DNA from 2 places in the Gordonia sp. AC31 genome. Region 2 is predicted to be linked to the other one. Evidence: riboswitches for the same ligand, from Rfam matches in the RefSeq annotation. Region 2 holds a riboswitch; the other holds the start of a gene.
What was found. A riboswitch is a leader RNA that binds a small molecule or an ion and turns the genes downstream of it on or off. The one in region 2 is predicted to bind cyclic di-AMP.
Positions count from the first base shown of each region.

Region 1: linked by a shared signal. The riboswitch ahead of Q9R39_RS09255 (transglycosylase family protein) and the one ahead of Q9R39_RS00835 (C40 family peptidase) in region 2 are both predicted to bind cyclic di-AMP.

Region 1 covers NZ_JAUZVK010000006.1:62,059-69,130, forward strand. The annotation lists gene Q9R39_RS09230 (protein kinase domain-containing protein) at 1-1,039, opposite strand, end outside; gene Q9R39_RS09235 (hypothetical protein) at 1,140-1,412, shown strand; gene moaC (cyclic pyranopterin monophosphate synthase MoaC) at 1,418-1,969, shown strand; gene Q9R39_RS09245 (molybdenum cofactor biosynthesis protein B) at 1,962-2,453, shown strand; gene Q9R39_RS09250 (molybdenum cofactor biosynthesis protein MoaE) at 2,450-2,896, shown strand; gene Q9R39_RS09255 (transglycosylase family protein) at 3,066-3,686, opposite strand; cyclic di-AMP (ydaO/yuaA leader) riboswitch at 3,693-3,909, opposite strand; gene Q9R39_RS09260 (hypothetical protein) at 4,135-4,383, opposite strand; gene moaA (GTP 3',8-cyclase MoaA) at 4,395-5,483, opposite strand; gene Q9R39_RS09270 (flavin reductase family protein) at 5,497-6,042, opposite strand; gene Q9R39_RS09275 (hypothetical protein) at 6,048-6,257, opposite strand; gene Q9R39_RS09280 (cold-shock protein) at 6,488-6,901, shown strand; gene Q9R39_RS09285 (DUF2771 family protein) at 6,908-7,072, opposite strand, start outside.
Region 2 covers NZ_JAUZVK010000001.1:183,498-190,569, forward strand. The annotation lists gene Q9R39_RS00825 (hypothetical protein) at 1-423, opposite strand, end outside; gene Q9R39_RS00830 (NlpC/P60 family protein) at 432-1,469, opposite strand; gene Q9R39_RS00835 (C40 family peptidase) at 1,700-2,386, opposite strand; cyclic di-AMP (ydaO/yuaA leader) riboswitch at 2,403-2,635, opposite strand; gene Q9R39_RS00840 (hypothetical protein) at 2,743-2,973, opposite strand; gene Q9R39_RS00845 (DEDD exonuclease domain-containing protein) at 3,219-5,051, shown strand; gene Q9R39_RS00850 (Lrp/AsnC family transcriptional regulator) at 5,078-5,356, shown strand; gene trpD (anthranilate phosphoribosyltransferase) at 5,403-6,473, opposite strand; gene Q9R39_RS00860 (hypothetical protein) at 6,495-6,980, opposite strand.

The sequences.
Region 1 (7,072 bases), on a different contig from region 2:
CATCGCCGCCGCCGAGGGTGAGGACCCCGATCGCGACGACGACGGCCAGCACCGCGACCACGGCGACCGCGGCGAGGGCGAGCGGCCACCGTCGCCGGTGGGAGGGCGTCGGGGGCGCGGGGGATGGGGCGACCCACGGTGGGGTCGGTTTCGCCGGTGGAGGCGGGGTGATGACCTGGGTCGTAGCCACGGGCGCGGGTGGCCGGTTGTCGGAGTGGGTTCGCCCCAGCGCCGCGCGCAGATCCGCGGCGAACGCACCGCAGGTGGGGTAGCGGTCGAGGGGGCCGCGCGCGAGCGCACGGTCGAAGACGGGATCGAGGGCGGCGAGCTCGGGGCGGTAGGTGCTGATCGGCGCCGGGCGTGTCGTGAGCTTGGCGACGATGTGACGGGTCTGCGTGTCGGCATCGAACGGGGTTGCGCCGGAGAGCAATTCGTAGGCGGTACAGGCCAGCGCGTACTGATCCGATGCGGGGCCCGCGGGTTTGCCGTCGAGGATCTCCGGCGCGGCGTAGACGAGGGTGCCCACGTACGACGACGGCGCCGTCAGGGTGCTCGCGGTGGTGAGCTTCGCGATCCCGAAGTCGAGCACGACGACGCGGTCGAGGGCGTCGTTAATCGCGCGGCGAGTGACCATGATGTTGCCCGGTTTGATGTCGCGGTGGATCACGCCGTGCTCGTGTGCGTAGTCGAGGGCGTCGGCGACCCGGGAGGCGACGGCCACCACCTCGTCCGGGCGGAGCGAGGCGCGTCGGAGGTCACGGCCGTCGAGGTAGGCCATCGTGAACCAGGGGTCGCCGTCGGCGACGCCGTAGTGGTAGATCGTGACGATCGACGGATGGTCGAGGGCGGCCGCGGTCTGTGCCTCGCGACTGAACCGGCGCGCGAACTCCTCGTCGACGGTCTCGGCGATCGAGATCACCTTGAGGGCCTCGCGCCGACGAAGTTGCGGATTCTCGACCAGGTAGACGGTGCCCATTCCGCCGCTCCCCAGCCGCGTGATCACCCGGTAGCCGGCGACCTGGACCGGTTGGGCGACCATGGGCGCCTCCTGGGGCGTGACCTGTGTTGCGACGACCATAGCCCCGGCACGGGACTTCCGCCCCGGACACGGGTCTTGTTCATTCGAACGGCATGGCACAATGCACGACGTGGCAAACAAATCTGGCGCTGAAACACCCTCCTCCGGCGAAGCGGGGGCCGGCACCGGCAAGGTCGTCGAATCTGCCAAGGGCAAGAAGCACTACGTCGACAACGGCTGGCCGCAGGACGAGAACGGCGATGCCGCCGAGCACGCGGTCTCCGAACTCGCGACCCACATCTCGGGTGCGTTGTCGCCGTTCGGCGACACCGAGTTCCCGCTTCCGGTCGACGACCTGCCGTTCGTGCAGTCGAAGACCATCGTCAACCGCTGACGTCGATGCCGCCCACCGGGACTGACGAAGGTGGGTCGGACGCCCGGGACACCGGGCCGGCCGGCGGCTCCCGGTTGAGTCATCTGGACGAGTCCGGAACGGCCCGCATGGTCGACGTCGGCGCCAAGCCGACGACGAAGCGTCGCGCCGTCGCCGCCGGCACGTTCCACACCACCGCCGAGGTGATCGGTCTCCTCAGCGAGTCGCGGCTGCCCAAAGGAGATGTGCTGGCCACGGCGCGCATCGCCGGGATCATGGCGGCCAAACGCACCGACGAGCTGATCCCGCTGTGCCATCAGCTGGCGTTGTCGTCGGTGGAGGTCGACTTCGCGATCGGCGCCGACACGATCGAGGTCACCGCGACCGTGGCGACCTCCGGCCAGACGGGTGTGGAGATGGAGGCGTTGACAGCGGTCGCAGTCGCCGGGCTGACACTCCACGACATGGTCAAGGCCGTCGACCGACGGGCGCAGATGGACGGCATCCGCCTGCTCGCCAAGACCGGCGGCAAATCCGGCGACTGGTACCGCGAACCGTCTGACCCGGCTCATGACTGACCAGAGAACTCCTCGCGTGGCGCGCGTCGTCGTCGCGTCGAACCGCGCCAGCAGCGGTGTCTACGAAGACCGGTCCGGACCGATCATCGAGGCCTGGCTGGTCGAGCAGGGCTTCACCGTCGACGAGTGCGACGTCGTCGCCGACGGCCCGCCGGTCGGCGAGGCCCTCCGCGCCGCGATCTACGCCGAGGTCGACCTCGTCATCACCACGGGCGGAACGGGTTTGACGCCCACGGACCGGACTCCGGAGCAGACCCGCCCGCTCCTCGACGTCGAGATCCCGGGTCTGGCCGACGCCATCCGGTCGGCCGGGCTGCCGACGGTGCCCACCGCGGTCCTCTCACGCGGACTCGCCGGAATCGCCGGGACGACCCTCGTCGTGAACCTGCCCGGTTCGACCGGCGGGGTCCGCGACGGGCTCGGCGTCCTCGCCGGCGTCGTCCACCACGCGCTCGATCAGATCCGCGGAGGCGACCACCGATGACCCGAGAGGCCGGCTCGCACGTGGTGCACACCGCGGTCGTCGACGAGCCGATCACGCTGGCCGACCACGAGGCGATGGTCATCGACGCCGCCGAAGGTAAAGCCGGTGCGGTGGTCGGGTTCGTGGGCGCGGTCCGCGACCACGACGGCGGCCGCACCGTGACCGCGCTGCATTACTCGGGGCATCCCACGGCGACGAAGGTCCTGGCCGAGGTCGTCGCGGAGGTCTCCGCGGTCCACGGGGTGCGCGCGGTCGCGGTGTCCCACCGGGTCGGCGACCTCGTCATCGGCGACATCGCGTTCGTGGTCGCGGTGGCGGCCGACCATCGTCGGGCGGCGTTCGAGACCTGCTCGCGCCTCGTCGACGAGGTCAAGGCCCGCCTGCCAGTCTGGAAACACCAGTTCTTCGACGACGGCACCGACGAATGGGTCAACTCGGCCTGACCCCGCCCCCCGCTGGTTGAGCTGACCCCCGCTGGTTGAGCTGACCCCCCGCTGGTTGAGCTGACCCCCGCTGGTTGAGCTTGTCGAAACCAATGGAAAAGGGCCCCGCACGGATGGTCCATCGTGCGGGGCCCTTCGTCTGGGTCCCAGATCAGGCGTCGAGCGGCGATCAGGGGTTGGGCAGCAGGTGCTTGTTGTCGTTGAACAGCTTGATCTGGTCCTGGTTCAGCGTGACGCCGCTGTCCTTGGCCGCCTGCCAGAGGTTCTTGATCTCGGGGCTGACGCCGGCCTCGGTGAGGGCGTCGGTGACCTGGTTGGCGACGTCCTCGGTGGTCTTCGCCAGGTCGACGCTGCCGTTGCCGCCGGGGAGCACCGGGGCGATCTCACGCGGGGTGTCGGTCGGCGCGCTGCGCGGGGTCGAGCCCGACAGGCCGGTGCCACAGGTGGGCCAGGCACCCTTGCCCTGCGAACCGAGCACACGCTCGGCGACGACGATCTGCTCCTCGCGCGAGGCCTGATCGGCGGTTGGGGCGAACTCGCCGCCGCCGTGGCCGGTCCAGGTGCTCGGGGAGAACTGCAGGCCGCCGTGGTAGCCGTTGCCGGTCGCGATGGCCCAGTTGCCACCGGATTCGCACTGCGCGACCTGGTTCCACTCGGCGTCGGTGGCCGCATTGGCGGTACCGGTGCCCAGGAGGGCTGCTCCGCCGCCGAGGACCGCGCCGGTGAGGGCGACCTTGGTGATGGTCTTGGCGGCCGTGCTGGTCGTCTGCTTGCGATGACGTCCGGACATGTCTGTGTTTCCTCTCTCCACGCGCCTACGAAGTCAGCTGTCGGGTTCGAGCGAGAGGTGCTCGGTCCCGGGTCGTCGTGGTGGTCGCCGCGACTTCCGGGACTTAACCCCGAGGACACCTGGTGTGGTGCCCGGTCTCAGGGGATGAGGTTGGGTCCCCCGTCCTCGTTCCTAGATTGCTTGTCGTTCCCACCGGCGGAACGAGGCTCGGCGCGGCCGGTGGGACGTTATGTCTTGGTTGCTGTGTCGTGACCTCCGAGGAGGACGCTTCGAACAGTACGTCGTTCGTTGGACTGAATCACCTGCTTGGACGCAAGCGATTTTCGGCCCGGATCCGGGTCTTCCGACCCACTTCGGCCGTCATCCCAGTTCAACGGGTTAGTGGCCGTCCCGTGCCCATCCTGTTACCGCACCGTGATGTGACTAAGGTCACAGGCCGGGTGTGGCGTCAGCCACCGGCAAACGGGGGGAGGACGTCGAGTGTCGTGCACGTGCCGAGCGCACGCGTCCGATCGGAGAACGCGATCTCGTCGCGCAGATACGAGCAGCGTTCGAGAACCGTGGCGAGGGAGGGGTTTCCGGCGGCGAGGATGCCCTCGAGGGCGCCGAGCGGGGTCGACGGGTCGACGTCGATCACCTTCTCCTCGGCACCGGCCGCGGCGCGCGCGGCCGCGAAGAAACGAACTGTGAGCTGCATCGGACGCGAGCCTAGCCGCCGATCGCCGACATCGGCCGATCCGGTTGGGTGAAGCCCGCCGCGTTCACTTCGTGGCCCGCCGCTTTCGCCCACATGTTCGCGCGCCACAGGCGCGCGAGGGCGGCGTCGATCTCGTCGTCGGGGAGGGTGCGCAACGCGTGCCGCACGTCGGTTTCCGACGTCGCGAACAGGCAGTTGCGCAGTGATCCGTCCGCGGTGAGCCGGGTGCGGTCGCAGTCCCCGCAGAACGGCCGGGTGACCGACGCGATCACCCCGACGCGTGCCGGGCCGTGCGCGCCGCGGTGGCCGTCGACGAGCCACGTGGCGGCGGGCGCGCTCCCACGTGGCGCAGGGTCGGGCAGCAGGGTGAACCGCTTCCGCAGGGTCGCGAGGATCTCCTGTGCGGTCACCATCTGTGCTCGCTGCCACGCATGGTCGGCGTCGAGTGGCATCTGTTCGATGATGCGCAGCTCGTAACCGTGCTCGAGACAGTAGGCGAGCAGGTCGGGGACTCCGGGCAGGTCGCTGCGGTCGGGTACCACGGCGTTGACCTTGACCGGGTCGAGCCCGGCGCGGCGGGCCGCCGCCAGGCCGTCGAGCACATCGGACAGACGGTCCCGGCGCGTGATCTCGGCGAAGCGGGCCGGGTCGATGGTGTCCAGCGAGATGTTGATACGGCCGAGGCCGGCGTCGACCAGACCGCCGACCCGCCGGGTCAGTCCGAGTCCGTTCGTCGTCATCGCGATCTCGGGCGACTGCGGGAGGCCCGCGACGGCGGCGATGACGTCCTCGAGGTCGCGGCGCAGCAGTGGTTCGCCGCCGGTGAATCGGATGCGCTCGATTCCCAGGTGGCGCACTGCGACGGTGAGCACCCGGATCAGTTCGTCGGTGGACAGCACCTGGTCGGTGGGCATCCAGTCGAGACCCTCGGCCGGCATGCAGTACGAGCACCGCAGATTGCAGCGGTCGGTGACCGAGACCCGGAGATCCTTCGCGACCCGACCGAAGGTGTCGAGCAACGGCCCGTCGGTGGGCGCGTCGGAGGTCGCTGCTTCCCGCGGGGAGCGGGGCAGCGGCAGTCCGAGGCCGACCGTGCTCATGGTGCTGGGCGACTCACTTCCGGGTCGGGTCCGTGCGCGCCTCCAGGGCGCGGAAGGTGCTGGCGTGGAAGACCAGGGGCTCGATGTCGGGATCGGCGCGCAAGGTCTCGATCTCCAGCAACACGACGGTGTGGTCGCCGGCCTGGATCTCGTTGTGGATCGTGCACGACAGGTGGGCGGCCGCGTCGGGCACGAAGACCGCCCCGCGATCGGTGCTCAGCGGCGTGATGCCGTCGAACCGGTGCTCCGACGACCCGGCGAGCTGCTTGCAGAGTTCGATCTGGTCGCCGGCGAACACGCTGACCCCGATGGCCGGTGCGGTACGGATCCGCGGCCAGGTCGTCGAGGTGTTCTGGACGCAGACCGAGACGAGCGGCGGGTCGAGCGACACGGTGGTGAACGAGCTCGCGGCCATTCCGATCAGCGTGGTCGAATCCCCGTCACGCTGTTCGCAACACACCGCCACGACGCCCGACGGGAAACAGCTGTACGCGTCACGCAGCGCCCGCCCGTCGGAGACGGGGGAGAGATCGGGGGTGGTGTCGATGGTTGTGGTCACGGTCCTCACCTGGCTCGGCGTCCGGCACGGAGTGCGTACACCAGGCCCAGGACGAAGCCCAGCGGTGCGCACATGGTCAGCAGATAGACGGCGGTCGGCGCGGTGTCGCCGCCGGTCACCAACGGTGTCAGGAACAACGCCACGATTGCCAGAATTCCGATCATGAACACGACCCCGGCAGCCTGCAGCAACCGCGGGGAGGATGTCTTCTGCATACCCGCCACGGTAGTGCAACGCGCGCCGGTGCGACGCCGCGCGATCCGTGCCCGCCGGGTAATGGTGTGACCGCGCGGTGGGGCGTTGGCTAGGATGGTCCGAAGCAGGCGCCTTGCATCCGTCTGGGCTCGCACGGTCTTCCGCCGTCCGGGCCGCGAGATGGGTGACGGCGTCTTTTGTCGTGACGGGTCGTTTTTCGACAGATCTAGAACAGATGAGGGTGAGCACAGTGCCGACCGGCAAGGTGAAGTGGTACGACGCGGACAAGGGCTTCGGCTTCCTCTCCCAGGAGAGCGGTGAGGACGTCTACGTCCGTTCGGCAGCGTTGCCCGACGGAGTCGAGGCGCTCAAGCCGGGCCAGCGCGTCGAGTTCGGCATGGCCGCCGGTCGTCGCGGCCCGCAGGCGTTGAGCGTGAAGGTGCTCGAACCGGCACCCAGCGTCTCCAAGAACGTGCGCGAAGCCGCCCGCAAGGACGTGAAGCGGCACACCCCCGACGAACTGCACGGGATGGTCGCCGACCTCATCACCCTGCTCGAGGGCAAGGTCCAGCCGGACCTGCGCAAGGGGCGTTACCCCGACCGTAAGACCGCACAGCGGATCTCCGAAGTCGTGCGTGCCGTCGCGCGGGAGCTCGACTCCTAGGACCGACTACGCGGCGGGCGCGGTCTGAACCGCGAGCTCGCCGCGCGGCAGGACGTCGTCGGCGGGGGTTAGCCGCGCCGACGCCGAGATCACGGTGAACCCGACCAGCACCCGGTCCGGTTCCGACCGGAGCGTCAGGGTGAAGGTGTCGTCCGCACCCTGCTGCTGCTC
Region 2 (7,072 bases):
GAGCTCCTGCAACTCACCGGGTACGAGCACCTCCGCCTCTTCGGTGGGCGCAAGCTGATAACCGAACCGTGCGAACCGCAGGGTGCCGCTGCGACCGTTCCGCGGCGTGAACCGGCTGGGCGCGAAACCCGCGGCGGCCGTGACGAATCTGTCCTTGAACGCCGGAGTGGCAGCGGTGTCGACGAGGGTGCCGATCGCCCGCACATCCCCGGAACGCACCGCTTCGGTGAGCGCGTCGAGCAACCGCGTCACGCCCGCCGCACGATCACGCGCGTAGACGTTGACCGCGGGGCTCGACGACACGGGCGCTGCGGACGAGCCGGGCCCGTCGGGCACGTCGACCGTGCCGCACGCGGTGGCAACTGCGATGACCAGAACGACCACGGCCGAGACGAGGCCGGCGCGCCCGCGCGGTGAGGTCACCGGTGGGACTAGAACCGGCGGGCAGAGTTGTACGGTCCGGCCTCGTCGAGCGGCTCGACCTTGACCGGAACGCCGAAGGTCGAGGCGTGGATGACATAGCCGTCACCGACGTACATACCGACGTGATGGGCATCGGGATAGTAGATGACCAGGTCACCGGGCTTGAGATCGTTCTTCTCGACCGGCTGACCACCGGCCATCTGCGCCTGACTCGATCGCGGGATGGTCTTGCCGGCCTGCCGGAACGCCCACACCATGAGTCCCGAGCAGTCGAACGAATTCGGTCCGGTGGCGCCCCACACGTAGGGGTCACCGATCCGGGTGAGCGCGGCGTGGGTGGCGATCAGCCCGGCGGCGGTGCCCTTGGGCACCAGTCGCGGATCGAAGTCGAAGGTCGGACCGCGCAGAGCCGCCAACTGCTTGCCGGTCATCGACTTGTAGATCGACCGGATCTGGATCGCCTGGAGCTGCAGGTCGGCTTGCTTCGTCTGAAGGTCACCACGGACCCGTTCGGCGCGGGAGACCGCCTCGGAGGCGGCCACCGCCGTGCGCTCGGCATCCTTCTTCGCGATGGCGGTCCTGGCCCGTACCTTCTTGATCGCGGTCAGGTCCACCGACGCCTGACGCGAGATCATGTCGAGACCCGACATCTGGTCCAGGAGCGCCTGCGGGGAGTCGCTGACCATCACGGCGTACAGCCCGCTGACCCGCGCGCCCTGATAGCTGGCGCGGACGATCGCGTCGACTCGGTTCTGGTGCACGGCGAGCTGGGCGCGGCTGGTGTCCAGCGTCTGCTGCGCCTCGTCCGCGGCTTTCTTGGCCGCCGCCACGATGCCGCGCTGCTTGTCGTACTCGATCTTGGCGTTGTGCATCGCCTCGGTGGTCTTCTCCGCGTCGATGCCCAGTTGCTTGTAGCGGTCGAGCAGCTGATCGGCCGAGCGCGCGGGCACCGCACGGGCGTCCCCGACGCCGCCGGCGACGGTCGGTGCCAGAACGGCGAACGCCGACAGGACACAGAGCGCCACCATCAGCGGACCCGAACGCATCCTCGGCCGCGTCGCGCGACCACGCCCCTCCCCGATCAGCACGGTCTACTCACTCCCTCGTGTGTGCTCGTCGATCCCTGAGCATCCCGGGCCCCTGCACCCGTACCCCGCGTCCCGTCGACCACCCTAGGCGGCCGACCGGCCCCCGGGACTGGTTCGGGCGGATCGCAATCCACGCGATCCGCCCGTCCAGAGACCTTCGTGCTCAGTCTGTTCGTGTTCAGTTGTCGTCAGTACCGACGGATGCCCGTCAGGGTCCACTCCTTGACGGCGTCGCGCTTGACCGGCGTGCCGTAGTTGGACGAGTGGACGAACTGACCGTTGCCGACGTAGATGCCGGCGTGGCCGCCACCGTTGAAGATCATGACGTCGCCGGGCTTGGCCTCGGAGTACGACACCGCGCGTCCGCCGCCGAGCTGGCCGTAGCTGTCGCGCGGGATGTTCTTGCCGGCCTGCTTGTAGGACCAGTAGACGAGGCCCGAGCAGTCGAATGCGTTGGGGCCGGCGGAGCCGTAGGAGTACGGCGCACCGATCTTGCTCTCGGCGGCCTTCACGGCCTTCTGACCGGCGGTCAGCTGCGGCTGGCCCAGGGGCGCGCCGCCACCCTGCGGGCGGAACTGCTGCGGGATCTGCTCCGGCGCGATACCCGGCACGGTGAACTGCCCCAGGTTGGGGATCTCGACCGTGGCGGCGGGCGACTTCTTCACCGGCGTGGCCTCAGGCGCGGGCTTGGCCTCCGGGGCCTTCGCGCCGGGCAGGGCCGGGATCTCGAAAGTGCCCAGCGGGGTGTGGACCGGGGCCGCGAGAGCAGGGCCGGCGGCTGCGGCGAGCGAACCGAGTGTGATCGATCCAGCGATCACCGCCTTCTTGGCGACCGTGCTGCCACGATTGGGCTGTTCCAAACGATGTTTGGCCACGAAGCGAGTTCTCCTTCAGATCTTCCTCTACCGCCGACCGAGTTAGCTGTCGGGTTCGGGCCGGAAGAGTGGCCCTACACGTTTTTCGCGCATGAGGTATCCACTGGACACTCATGCGTGGCAACGCGATTCACCCCGATTCGGATCGGTTTCGACCGAGTCGCATCAGTGGTGATGCGCTCCGACGAGCCCGTCCGAAGGTTGTGGTTCCCCGGTTCGCCCGCGAGGGCGATTGAGCGGTGACTACTGCGGACCACTTCTGTTGAAGCGGGACGCTCCGCAAAGGTCTCAGAAAGGTTACGAAATCGGATGCGCTCTGTCCACCAGGCGACGGACAGCCAAACCTCGGCCGCTTCTCAGCCTGCCCTGAGGACGGTCACAGAGGCGCGTCGATCCGGCACCTGAACTGCGGTTTTGGCGGATCTTGCAGATCGTGCAGCGGCGCTGGTCACCATTGCAGCAGCCTGCAGAACATCGATGGCGAGGTCCAGTTCGGCATCCGCGTCCGAGGTGGCCGCCGTTACCGAACCTCCACCTTCGTGCGGCATATCGTCCCAGCTCGGACCACCAAACAGCACTGTCATCATGCACCCGTCGCAAGCGACGGGACGAGCCGGGCAGCGCGCACAATCGACGTACATAATGTGATCTCCATCTCATCTGGCGAGGGCGGGCCGCGTCGGCCCCGTTACGGGTCGTTGTGACCGTGAGAAGACCGCATTTCTCACGTCCAGGTGGAGACTAGGGGCGCCCACCGACAAGTCCGTCGAACAGCGATCGACACAGCAGTCACACGGGTCACACGACACGATGTCGGAGCGTCGCGGTCGCGATGTCGGTGGATCGAACTAGTGTTCGCCGGGTGACGCAGACCAGCGTGGACGGCTCGCCCGCGGGGCAGCTCACCTTCGCCGACCTGGAGGCCGCCGACCAGGGGGCCACGGGCGAGACGTCGAACGAGTTCAGCGACCGGTCGCTCTTCGAGACGACCCTCGTCGTCGTCGACCTCGAGACCACCGGGTCCGACCCGGTCCGCGACCGGATCACCGAGATCGGCGCGGTCAAGATCCGCGGCGGCGAGGTGGTCGGCGAGTTCGCCACGCTGGTCGACCCCGGCCGGCCGATCCCCCCGCAGATCGTGACCCTCACCGGCATCACCACCGCGATGCTGACCGACGCCCCCCGGATCGAATCGGTGCTGCCGTCGTTCTTCGAGTTCGCCCGCGGCTCGATCCTGGTGGCCCACAACGCTCGTTTCGACATGGGTTTCCTTCGGCAGAACGCGATCCGGCTCCACCTGCCGTGGACGTTCAGCCTCAGCCTGTGCACGGTGACCATGGCCCGGCGCATCCTCAGCCGTGACGAGGCGCCGACGGTCAAGCTGAGCGCGCTCGCCGACCTGTTCGACGTCTCCGTGCGGCCCACCCACCGGGCGCTCGACGATGCGCGCGCCACGGTGGAGGTCTTCCACCGGCTCCTCGAGCGCGTCGGCAATCAGGGCATCGCGACCGTCGGCGACCTGACGTCGTATCTCCCGAAGACCGACCCGCGCCTGCGCGCCAAACGCGCACTCGCCGACCATGTCCCGGCCCGTCCCGGGGTGTACCTGTTCCGCGGCCCGTCGAACGAGGTCCTCTACGTGGGCACCGCGGTGGACCTCCGCCGCCGGGTCCGGTCGTACTTCAGTGGCAACGACCCGCGCCGCCGCATCGCGGAGATGGTGCTCCTCGCCCAACGGGTCGACGTCGTGGAGTGTTCCCACGCCCTGGAGGCCGCCGTCCGCGAACTCCGGCTCCTCGGCGCGCACGCACCGGCGTACAACCGACGATCGACCCAGCCGCACAAGGGTTGGTGGGTGACCCTGACCGAGGAACGCTTCCCCCGGCTCAAGGTCAGCCGAACACCCACCGACGAGTCGATCGGCCCGGTGGGCAACCGCAACAACGCGGCGACCGTCGCCGACGTGATCTCGGCGGCCGCCGGTCTGCGCACGTGCACGACACGGCTCGGCGCGACGGGCTACCACTGGTGTCCCGAGGCCGATGGGAGGCGGCGGCCGGGGTCCTGCCGTGCGGCCACGGCGCAGCCGCAGACGGTGCCGGACTACTCTCCCCGGGTCACCGCGGCCCGCCGGCTCATGCGAGGTGAGGCCGACGAACTCCTCGACGGCCTCACCGCGCACCTCACCGACCTTGCCCAGGCCCACATGTTCGAGACCGCGGCGCGGCATCGGGACCGTCTCGCGCTCACGATCGACGCCCTCGCCCGCTGCCAGCGACTGGCCGCGCTGTGCGCGATCGCCGAGATCGTGGTCGCCCGGCCCGACGGTGAACGCGGCTGGCAGTTCGCGGTCATCCGGTACGGACGTCTCGCCGCCGCCGGACGCGCCCGACGCGGCGTCTCGCCCATGCCCGTCGTCGACGCGCTCGTCGCAGCCGCGGAGACCGTGTTACCGGCCCCCGGTCCGCTGCGGGGCGCGCCGGCCGAGGAGGTCGGCCTCGTGTACCGCTGGATGACCGAACCGGGCGCGCGCATCGTGTCGACGAGTGAGCCGGTCGCCCTGCCCGCCGGTTCCGCCGAACGCCGGCTCGGGTGGTCGCAGTCGGCGCACGACGCACGTGCGGCCAGACCCGTCGCCGACTCTCGCACACGGCAGGCGAGCTGAGGGCCACGCACCACTAGGCTGGCGGCATGATCACCGCCATCGTCCTCATCCAGGCCGACATCCACCGGATCCCGGAGACCGCCCAGGCCGTCGCCGACATCCCCGGGGTCGAAGAGGTGTACTCCTGTGCGGGCGACGTCGATCTGATCGCGAAGATCCGGGTCCGTGACCACGAACAGATCGCGACGGTCGTCACCGGCCAGATCAACCGGCTACCGGGGGTTCTCAAGAGCGCGACACACATCGCGTTCCGCAGTTACTCCAGCTCCGACGTCGAGGGTGGTTTCTCCATCGGCGAGAACTGACCCGCCGAACACTGAGCCCCACAAGGATTTCGGGGCAGCGTGACCGTCAGGCGGGCGCGGCGAGCCGGCCGCTGAGCTCAGCCCACCGCTGCAGCAGGTCGGCGGCGGCACCGTCGTCGATCGCATCGGCCGCACGCTCCTTCGCGGCGCCGAGGGCATCGGTCAGTTCCGCCGAGCTCATCGGGGCCTCCTGCTCGAACGCGACGATGGCGCCGGCCGAGTTCAGCAGCACCGCGTCCCGGACCGGGCCCGTGGTCCCGGCCAGCAACTCGCGGGCGATCGCGGCGTTGACCGTCGCGTCTCCCCCCTGCAGGGCGGAGAGTTCCACGCGCGCGATCCCCAGATCCGTCGGGTCGACGGTGAGTTCGTTCACCTGCCCGGCGACGACCTGCCAGACCGTCGACGTGGTGGTGGTCGTCAGTTCGTCGAGACCGTCGTCGCCGCGGACCACCAGCGCGGAGCCGCCGCGCTCGGCGAAAGCCCGCGCCAGAACCGGCGCCAGGTCGGCAAAGGCGCAGCCGATCAGCCCCCGGCTGGGTGTCGCCGGATTGGTCAGCGGCCCCAGCACGTTGAAGACCGTCGGGATGCCGATCTCCTTGCGCGGCGGACCGGTGAAGCGGAACGCCGGATGGAACACCGGCGCGAAGCAGAAGCCGATCCCGAGTTCTGCCACGCACTGCGCGACCGCGGCGGCATCGAGGGAGATGTCGACGCCGAGCGCCTCCAGCACATCGGCACCGCCGCTCTTCGACGACGCCGCACGGTTGCCGTGCTTGACCACCGCGACGCCCGACGCAGCGATCACGATCGACGTCATCGTGGAGATGTTCACCGTGTGCGACCGGTCGCCGCCGGTCCCCACGACGTCGACGGCCGGGCGACCGACGTCCACGAGCGTCGCGTGGTCGAGCATCGCGCGCGACAAGCCGAGGAGCTCCGCCGGTGCGGCGCCCTTCATCTTCACCCCGACGCCGAACGCGGCGATCTGGGCTCCGGTCGCACTGTCGGTCATGATCTCGTTCATCGCCCACGCGGCCTCGTCGGCGTCGAGGTCGAGGCGATCGGTGACCTTGCCGAGGATCTGCGGCCAGCTGAAGTCAGACTGTGCGGTGCTCACGGGGAGTCAGCATATTCGTGTTCAGAGCGGCGGACGCTGGAGGACGGCCCACTCGCGTGCGAATCCGCCGTGCCGCGAACCGAGGCTCGCCATCCGGGACCGTTCCTGCGACAGATGCATCGCGTCGAGCAGCTGGACCCGCGCCAGGACCAGGACCACGAGCCGATCGTCGCGCGGCGCCGGCCTCGGCCCCCAGCGTTCGTCGTCGACGGACTCGTAACCGTCGAGCGCGGCCACCGCGGCCGCGGCGGCCCGCCGGTCGGGTGGCACCTCGACGACATGCCGGAGGATCACCTCGTCCGCGGCTCGCCACGACGACGCGTCGAGCGCCACCGAACTCGCGATGGCGTCATCGTCGGACCGCGCCACCACCTCCACCCGCTCGTCCAGCGTCAGGGGACCGGCGCCGGCACGCGGGCGCAGCCGTGAGCGGAGCCGCGCCAGGCGACCCTGCTCGACGACTCGGCCGTTGAGATCACGGGGGCCGGGCGGCGCCGAACTGGACATGAACACACGGTAGCGAGCCGGGCGTCCGCCACACCCTTCCCGGACACGCCGAGGGTCACCCGATTCGGGCGCGGACCTGCGACGAGAGAAAT